2 regions of the Streptomyces sp. 12E genome follow, and region 1 is predicted to be linked to the other one. Evidence: riboswitches for the same ligand, from Rfam matches in the RefSeq annotation. Region 1 holds a riboswitch; the other holds the start of a gene.
What was found. Region 1 has a riboswitch for glycine ahead of gcvT (glycine cleavage system aminomethyltransferase GcvT). Riboswitches for the same ligand answer to the same signal wherever they lie in the genome.

Region 1 (4,404 bases):
GTGGACTGCTGGCGGTGCAGCTCGGCGTCGACCGCGGCGGCCACCGCCGGGTCGAGCTCGTGCAGGGGCGTGTTCAGAACGGACATGCGGCTACAGGCTCCTCAGCCGGCGATCTCGGCGTCGTACTCGGCGGCGGTCAGCAGGTCGGCGGGCTCGTCGGTGACCCGCACCTTGAACAGCCAGCCGCCCTCGAAGGGGGCCGAGTTCACCAGCGACGGGTCGTTCACCACGTCCTCGTTGACCTCGGTGATCTCACCGCTGACCGGGGAGTACAGATCGCTGACCGACTTGGTCGACTCCAGCTCGCCGCAGGTCTCGCCCGCGGTCACGCTGTCACCGACCTCGGGGAGCTGGACGAAGACCACGTCGCCGAGCGCGTTGGCCGCGTGCTCCGTGATGCCGACCGTCGACACGCCGTCCTCGGCGGCCGACAGCCACTCGTGCTCCTTGCTGTAACGCAGCTGCGTGGGGTTGCTCATGGCCTGGATTCTCCTGTACGGGGGGACTGCGGATGACTGAGGGGACTGCGTACGGCGCCCGTGAGCGGGCACGACCTGCTCAGCTCACGTGCGGGGAGCCGTCTGCCGACGGTGTCACTTCCGCCGCTTGTAGAACGGCAGCGCCACGACCTCGTGCGGCTCGTGGCTGCCGCGGATGTCCACGCCGACGCCCTCGGCGCCGGGCGCCGCGTGCGCCGGGTCGACGTACGCCATGGCGATCGGCCTGCCCAGGGTGGGGGAGGGGGCGCCGGAGGTGACCTCGCCGACCACCTCGCCGCCGGCCACGACCGCGTACCCGGCGCGCGGGATCCGGCGGCCCTCGGCGACCAGGCCGACCAGGACGCGGGGCGGCTGCGCGGCGGCCCGCTCGGCGGCCTCGGCCAACGCCGCGCGGCCCACGAAGTCGCCCTCCTTCTCGAACTTCACCACCCGGCCGAGACCGGCGTCGAAGGGCGTGAGGGCGGTGCTCAGCTCGTTCCCGTACAGCGGCATGCCCGCCTCCAGGCGCAGCGTGTCCCGGCAGGACAGCCCGCACGGGACCAGGCCCGCGCCCTCGCCGGCCTTGGTCAGCGCCTGCCACAGCTCCACCGCGTGCTCGGGCTTCACGAACAGCTCGAAGCCGTCCTCGCCGGTGTAGCCGGTACGGGCGATGAGCGCGGGGACGCCGGCGACCGTGCCGGGCAGACCGGCGTAGTACTTCAGGCCGTCCAGGTCGGCGTCGGTGAGCGACGCGAGGATCGCCGGGGACTCGGGGCCCTGCACGGCGAGCAGCGCGTACGCGTCGCGGTCGTCGCGGACCTCGGCGTCGAAGCCGGCCGAGCGCTCCCGCAGGGCGTCCAGGACCACCTGGGCGTTGGAGGCGTTGGCGACCACCAGGTACGCGGTGTCGTCCAGCCGGTAGACGATCAGGTCGTCCAGGATGCCGCCGTCCTCGCGGCAGATCATCGTGTAGCGGGCGCGGCCGGGCTTGACGCTCCCGATGTTGCCGACCAGGGCGAAGTCGAGGAGCGCGGCGGCCCCCGGGCCGACGACCGTGATCTCGCCCATGTGCGAGAGGTCGAAGAGGCCGGCCTTCGTGCGCACGGCGTTGTGCTCGTCGCGCTCGGAGCCGTAGCGCAGGGGCATGTCCCAGCCGGCGAAGTCGGTCATCGTCGCGCCGAGCGAACGGTGCAGGGCGTCGAGCGCGGTCCGGCGGGGTTCGGTACTGCTCATCGGTCGGTCTCCCAGGGCGATGGGGGTCCCTCCCGCGCGAGTTCGTTCGAGCGTGAGGGAGGGCGAGGACGTTCCTCCCCATCTGTCATCGGAACCTGAGAGGTTCGCCACGACGCCCACGCGGGGACGGTCCTGGCTTGCACCTTGGGTGGAGCCGCCGGAGCACTGCTTGATGCCCTTCGGCGGCCCGCTTTTCAGATGTGCCTCGCCCGCGCGGTAACGGGGCCTGAGAGATTCAAGGGAGGGACTTGCTCCTTCGGCGCCCCGGCGGCAAACGGTGCCGGGGACTCTCCCGCGCGGATTCAAACGGCCGGTATGCAGTTGGCGCGCACATCATTGCACGCATCGCGGAGGCGCGGCAGGGGGACCCTTCCCAGGGGATGCACAGGGTGTGCGGGCACTGTCACAGGGAGCTGTGACACGCCTGTTCCAGAAAACGGACGGAAACGACGGACACCCGGCATTACCTTCTCTTTACACTCGGCGGGGATCGGTACTCGTACCCGGCCCCAGGGGAGGACGATCACGGTGAACAGGACCACGGCGTGCGCCGCCGCCACGGGCGTCACGCTGCCTCCGCAGCCGGCCGCCCGGGCCCGACAGGCCCGCGGCGCGCTGCCGGCGCCCGTCGTCCGCGATCTGCGCGCGCGGGCCGGCCGCAGCCCGCGCGCCCTGCTCTTCGGGCCCCGGGACCTCGTCGTGGTCACCGGGCTGCCCGGCAGCGGCAAGTCCACGCTGATGCGGCGCACGGTGCGCGGCACCCGCGTCGACTCCCAGGACACCCGGGACCGCTGGGACCGCCGCGTGCCGCGCCTCCTGCCGTACGCGGTCTACCGCCCGCTGGTCCGCCTCGCCCACTACGCCGGGCTGCGCCGCGTGCTGCGGGCCGGGGGACCGGTCGTCGTGCACGACTGCGGTACGCAGGCCTGGGTACGCCGCTGGCTGGCCCGCGAGGCCCGCCGCCGGGGCGCGAGCCTGCATCTGCTGCTGCTCGACGTCACCCCGCAGCAGGCCCTGGACGGCCAGCGCGAACGCGGGCGCGGCGTCTCCCGCTACGCGTTCCTGCGCCACCGCGCGGCGAGCGAGCGGCTGCTGCGCGCGGTGGAGCGGGGCGCCCTGCCGGCCGGCTGCGGTTCGGCGGTCCTGATCGACCGGGACGCGGCGGACACACTGCGCCGGGTCGGCTTCACGGGCTGACCGGATAGCCTTTCCAGCCACAGCAGTGTTCCAGGCAGCAGGCGGTAGGCAGATGGACTTCCCGGCGGACTTCCCGGCGCAGGCGCACCCCCACCCGCACGGCGGATGGCCCGGCAACGAGCTGGAGGAGGTGCTCTCCGCCTCCCTGGGCGTCCCCTCAGCGGGCGGCAGGATCGTCGAGGTGCTGGGCCGCAGCTTCGTCTGGGTCCCGCTGCCGAACGGCGGCGGCCCGGACAGCGGACCGCTGGACCTGCCCACCCTGGAGCTCGACGGCCAGGCCTACGTCCCCGTCTTCAGTTCCGAGGAGCAGTTCCGCCAGGTCGTCGGCTCCCACCTGTCGTACACGGTCGCGCCCGCCGTGGAGTTCGCCCGCGGTCTGCCGCCGCAGGCCGGGATCGCGGTGAACCCCGGCGGCGTGGTCGGCATCCCGCTGCCGCCGCCCGCCGTCGCCGAACTGTGCCGGGCCGGACGCAGCCCGCTGGACGGCCCGGCGTCCGGCGGCCGGGTCCGGCTGTTCGAGCCCGACTGGCAGGACGACCCGCTGGACTTCCTCGCCGCCGCCTCGGCGGAGTTCGACGCCCTCGGCGTGGTGACCACCGCCCGCCGCTGTCTCGCCGCGATCGAGACGGCCGACCCGGTCCTCTTCGTCGGCGTGGAACTCTCCAGGTGGGAGGACGACGCCCGCACCCTCCCGCTGAACGCCCTGGGCCGGGCCCTCGGCCGGACCTCCGCTCCCTGGCCGGTCAACCTCATCGTCCTGGACCTGGCCCAGGACCCGGTCGGCGACTGGCTCCGCACCAGGGTCAACCCCTTCTACGAACGCCGGCGGTAACCCCCCGGGGGCGCGGGACTGCATCGACGTGCGGCTCCGCCGCGCGGGCGCGACAAGCCACGACGAACCCGCACCCGCCGGACGGCGCGAAGCCCCGGCCCATCCGCGCTCGCCGTACAGCAGCCTGCTGCACGGTGTCGGCTTAAGCTAGGTTCATCCGCTGGCGAGGTACGGAGGGGCGATACAAGTGAGCGCTGGCACCGCGGCGACCGGACAGGTCGAGCACATGCTGCGCCAGGTGACGCCCGGGCGTTACGACGCGTACGAGGCGTTGCTGCGCGCCCTCGCGACCCCCGCCTCCGGCCAGGTCTGGATGCTGCTCTGGCACGGCCAGGCCGGCTCCCCGGACGCCCAGTACGGGAACATGGAGGTCGACGGCCTCGGCTACGCGCCCTGCGTCACCTCCGCCCAGGAGCTCTCCGCCAGCGGCTGGAACCGGTCGTACGAGGTGGTCGACGGCCTCGAGGTGGCCCGTGCGCTCTACCCCGGCCACTACGGGCTCTGGCTCAATCCGCACGCCCCCGGCGGCGGCGTCGGCATCCCCTGGCCGGACCTGCGCCGGATCGCCGGCGGCCTGGACCGCCAGCCCGCCGGACCGCTGCGGCTGTCCGAACCGGCCATCGAGATCCCTCAGTTCTACGCCCTCCTCGCGCAGAACGCCCA
Region 2 (4,404 bases), 4.0 Mb from region 1:
CGTCGTACTGAAGATCGTCAAGCGGTTCCTGGACACGGGCGTCTCCTTGCAGAACATCCGCACGGCGGTCCAGCACCTGCGCGAGCGCGGCTTCAGCGACCTGGAGCGCATGACGCTGATGAGCGACGGCGCGACGGTCTACGAGTGCACCTCGCCCGACGAGGTCCACGCCCTGCTCCAGGGTGGCCAGGGCGTCTTCGGCATCGCCGTGGGCGTGGTGTGGCAGGACGTGGAGAGCGCGTTGTCCCAGTTGCACGGGGAGCGGATCGACACGGGGGAGACCCTGGTCGGGCACAACCCGATGGACGAGCTGGCGCGGCGGCGGAACAAGGCCGTCTGAAACCGCCCCGGGGCGGCCGTTGTCAGTGGTGTGGGGCAGCATCGAAGACGTGAGATCCGCGCCCACGATCCTGCACCTCGACATGGACGCCTTCTTCGCCTCGGTGGAGCAGGCGTCCAAGCCGAGCCTGCGCGGCAAGGCGGTCGTCGTGGGCGGGCTCGGGCCCCGGGGCGTGGTGGCCACCGCCTCGTACGAGGCACGGATCTTCGGCGTCCACTCCGCGATGCCCATGGCGCAGGCCCGGCGGCGCGCGCCGAACGCCGCGTACCTGGTGCCGAGGTTCGCTCTCTACCGGTCGATCAGCGAGCAGGTGATGGGGTTGCTGAGGGCTCTGTCGCCGTTGGTGGAGCCGCTGAGCCTGGACGAGGCGTTCGTGGACCTGGAAGCCGGCGGAGCGGCCTGGGACGAGCGGTCGGCGCGGCTGGCCGGGGCGAAGCTGCGCGCGGACATACGGGCGGTCACGGGGCTCACCGGGTCGGTGGGTCTCGCGGCCTCCAAAATGCTGGCGAAGATCGCCTCGGAGCAGGCGAAGCCGGACGGACTGGTGCTGATCGAGCCGGGCACGGAACGGGCCCTGCTGGGGCCGCTGCCGGTCCGCACCCTGCCGGGCGTCGGGCCGGCGACCGGTGACCATCTGCGGCGGGCGGGGATCCACACGGTCGACGAGCTCGCCGAGGCCGGGGAGGACGAGCTCGTACGGCTGCTGGGCAAGGCCCACGGGCACGCGCTGTTCGCGATGGCGCTGGCCCGGGACGAGCGGCCCGTGGTGGCCGAGCGGGAGACCAAGTCGGTGTCGGTCGAGGACACGTACGACGTGGACATCCACGACCGGGCGCGGGTCGGTACGGAGGTGCGGCGGCTCGCGGACCGGTGTGTGCGCAGGCTGCGGGCGGCGGGACTGTCGGGGCGGACCATCGTGTTGAAGGTGCGCCGGTACGACTTCTCCACCCTCACCCGGTCCGAGACGCTGCGGGGCCCCACGGACGATCCGGCGGTGGTGCGGGAGGCGGCCGCGCGGCTGCTGGACTCGGTCGACACGACGGGCGGGGTGCGGCTGCTGGGCGTCGGGGTCAGCGGGCTGGCCGACTACACGCAGGAGGACCTGTTCGCCCAGGCGGGCGGGCACGCGGACGGCCTCCCGCCCGAGGAGGCCGAGGCCGCGCCCGCGCCGGAGCCGGAGACGCCCGCCGAGCGGCGCTGGTCGGCGGGTCAGGACGTACGCCACACCGTGCACGGGCACGGATGGGTGCAGGGCAGCGGGCTGGGGCGGGTCACGGTGCGCTTCGAGACGCCCGGCTCGGAGCCGGGCCGGGTGAAGACCTTCCGGGTCGACGACCCGGCCCTGGAACCGGCGGAACCGCTGCCGCTGGTGTCCCGGAGTCCCGGAGAGGACGAGGGTGCGGAGGCCGGCGGAGGGCTGGTGAGCAGTGCGGGTCAGGCCGGTTTGTCGTTCCCGGCGAGGTTGCCGAAGTCGCGGTCCGGGAGGGGAGGAGGAGTGCCGAGGTCCAGTCCGTAGTGGTGGTAGAGCTGCAGTTCCTGTTCGGGGGAGAGATGGCGGCCCACGCCGAAGTCGGGGGCGTCCTTGATGAGGGCGCGCTCGAAGGGGACGTGGAGGGCGCCGTCGACGAGGTCGCTGGGTTCCAGGGGGACGAAGGCGTCCCTGCTGAACAGGCCGGTGCGTATCGCCGCCCACTCCGGTACGCCGGTGGCGTCGTCGAGGTAGACCTCGTCGATCGTGCCGATCCGGTTTCCGTTGCGGTCGAACGCCTTGCGGCCGATCAGGTGGCGCGGATCGATGTCGGTCTGCACGGGCCCTCCACTGGTCGCAAACTCATCCGTTGGCACCACAAAACGGCACAATCGGCTGGACGGCCACTCGAGGGCGTCGGCGCGGTGCTCGCTGGTACGCTGGCAAACGGCTGCTGACCCCGTGCGGGAGAGTCCTCCGGACACCATCGGAGGCGCCGAAGGAGCAAATCCTCCCCGGAATCTCTCAGGCACACGTACCGCACGGACGAGGTCACTCTGGAAAGCAGGGCGGGTGTCGACGGCTTCCGCTCTCACCGACGGTGAAAACCGGACGCCTTCGGGCCGTCCGGTGAAACTCTCAGGTTGAGATGACAGAGGGGGAGGCCGTCCGGGTACCCGCGCCGTGGTGCCCTCGAAGGTCGTCGGACCAGGAGGCCTCCTCAATGACCGCCCCTCGCACTCCGCTCTCCGAGCTCGAACGGGGAATCCCCTTCGAGCAGCGCCACATCGGCCCCGACCACGAGGCCCGGGCCAAGATGCTCGCCCAGGTCGGTTACGGCTCGCTGGACGAGCTGACGGCCGCCGCGGTGCCGGACGTGATCAAGAACGCCGACGCGCTGGACCTGCCGGGCGCCCGGAGCGAGGCCGAGGTGCTGGCCGAACTGCGTGCGCTGGCCGACCGCAACGAGGTACTCGGCTCGATGATCGGGCTCGGCTACTACGGCACCTTCACCCCGCCCGTCATCCTGCGCAACGTGATGGAGAACCCCGCCTGGTACACGGCCTACACGCCGTACCAGCCGGAGATCTCCCAGGGCCGGCTCGAGGCGCTGCTGAACTTCCAGACCGTGGTCGCCGAGCTCACCGGACTGCCGACCTCCGGCGCCTCCCTGCTCGACGAGGGCACCGCCGCCGCCGAGGCGATGGCGCTGTCGCGGCGCATGGGCAAGAACAAGAAGGGCCTGTTCCTGGTCGACGCGGACGCGCTGCCGCAGACGATCGCGGTGATCGAGACCCGCGCCGAGCCGACCGGCGTCGAGGTCGTCGTCGCCGATCTGAGCGAGGGCATCCCCGCCGAGGTGGCCGAGCGCGAGATCAACGGTGTACTGATCCAGTACCCGGGTGCCTCCGGTGCCGTACGCGACATCAAGCCGCTGATCGACCAGGCGCACGGGCTCGGCGCGCTCGTCACCGTCGCCGCCGACCTGCTCGCCCTCACCCTGTTGAAGTCGCCCGGTGAGCTGGGCGCGGACATCGCGGTCGGCACCACGCAGCGCTTCGGTGTGCCGATGGGCTTCGGCGGGCCGCACGCCGGTTACATGGCCGTGCAGGAGAAGATGGCGCGCAGCCTGCCCGGACGGCTCGTCGGCGTCTCCGTCGACGCGGACGGACACAAGGCCTACCGCCTCGCGCTCCAGACCCGTGAGCAGCACATCCGCCGCGAGAAGGCCACCAGCAACATCTGCACCGCCCAGGTGCTGCTCGCCGTCATGGCCGGGATGTACGCCGTCTACCACGGCCCGGAGGGACTGCGGCTGATCGCCCGGCGTGTCCACCGGTACGCCACCGTCCTCGCCGAGGGGCTGCGGTCCGGCGGTGCCGAGATCGTGCACGGCTCCTACTTCGACACGCTGACCGTGCGGGTCGCCGGGCGGGCCGCCGAGGTCGTCGCCGCCGCCCGCGACAACGGCGTCAACCTGCGTCTCGTCGACGCCGACCACGTCTCGATCGCCTGTGACGAGACCACCACCCGGTCGCAGCTGGCCGCCGTGTGGAGCGCCTTCGGCGTCGAGGGCGACGCCGAGGCCCTGGACGCGGCCGCGCGGGACACGCTGCCGGACGCCCTGCTGCGCGACGACGAGTACCTGACCCACCCCGTCTTCCAGCAGCACCGCTCCGAGACCGCGATGCTGCGCTACCTGCGCCGACTCTCCGACCGCGACTACGCGCTGGACCGCGGAATGATCCCGCTGGGCTCCTGCACCATGAAGCTCAACGCGACCACCGAGATGGAGCCGGTCACCTGGCCCGAGTTCGGGCAGCTGCACCCCTTCGCGCCCGCCGAGCAGGCGCAGGGCTACCTCACGCTCATCCACGAGCTGGAGGAACGCCTCGCCGAGGTCACCGGCTACGACAAGGTCTCCCTCCAGCCCAACGCCGGCTCCCAGGGCGAGCTGGCCGGTCTGCTCGCCGTGCGCGGCTACCACCGGGCAGGCGGCGACGAGCAGCGCACCGTCTGCCTGATCCCGTCCTCCGCGCACGGCACCAACGCCGCCAGCGCCGTGATGGCCGGGATGAAGGTCGTCGTCGTCAAG

Region 2: linked by a shared signal. The riboswitch ahead of gcvP (aminomethyl-transferring glycine dehydrogenase) and the one ahead of gcvT (glycine cleavage system aminomethyltransferase GcvT) in region 1 are both predicted to bind glycine.

What each region holds. Positions count from the first base shown of each region.
Region 1 is NZ_JBVNCJ010000001.1:5,163,106-5,167,509, forward strand. Features, by position in the region: gene glyA (serine hydroxymethyltransferase) at 1-86, opposite strand, end outside; gene gcvH (glycine cleavage system protein GcvH) at 102-479, opposite strand; gene gcvT (glycine cleavage system aminomethyltransferase GcvT) at 594-1,712, opposite strand; glycine riboswitch at 1,785-1,916, opposite strand; glycine riboswitch at 1,917-2,017, opposite strand; gene ACZ8ZB_RS23940 (AAA family ATPase) at 2,241-2,909, shown strand; gene ACZ8ZB_RS23945 (enhanced serine sensitivity protein SseB) at 2,962-3,741, shown strand; gene ACZ8ZB_RS23950 (enhanced serine sensitivity protein SseB C-terminal domain-containing protein) at 3,968-4,404, shown strand, end outside.
Region 2 is NZ_JBVNCJ010000001.1:1,190,854-1,195,257, reverse strand. Features, by position in the region: gene ACZ8ZB_RS05640 (MerR family transcriptional regulator) at 1-340, shown strand, start outside; gene ACZ8ZB_RS05635 (DNA polymerase IV) at 390-1,856, shown strand; gene ACZ8ZB_RS05630 (PRC-barrel domain-containing protein) at 1,775-2,149, opposite strand; glycine riboswitch at 2,264-2,359, shown strand; gene gcvP (aminomethyl-transferring glycine dehydrogenase) at 2,533-4,404, shown strand, end outside.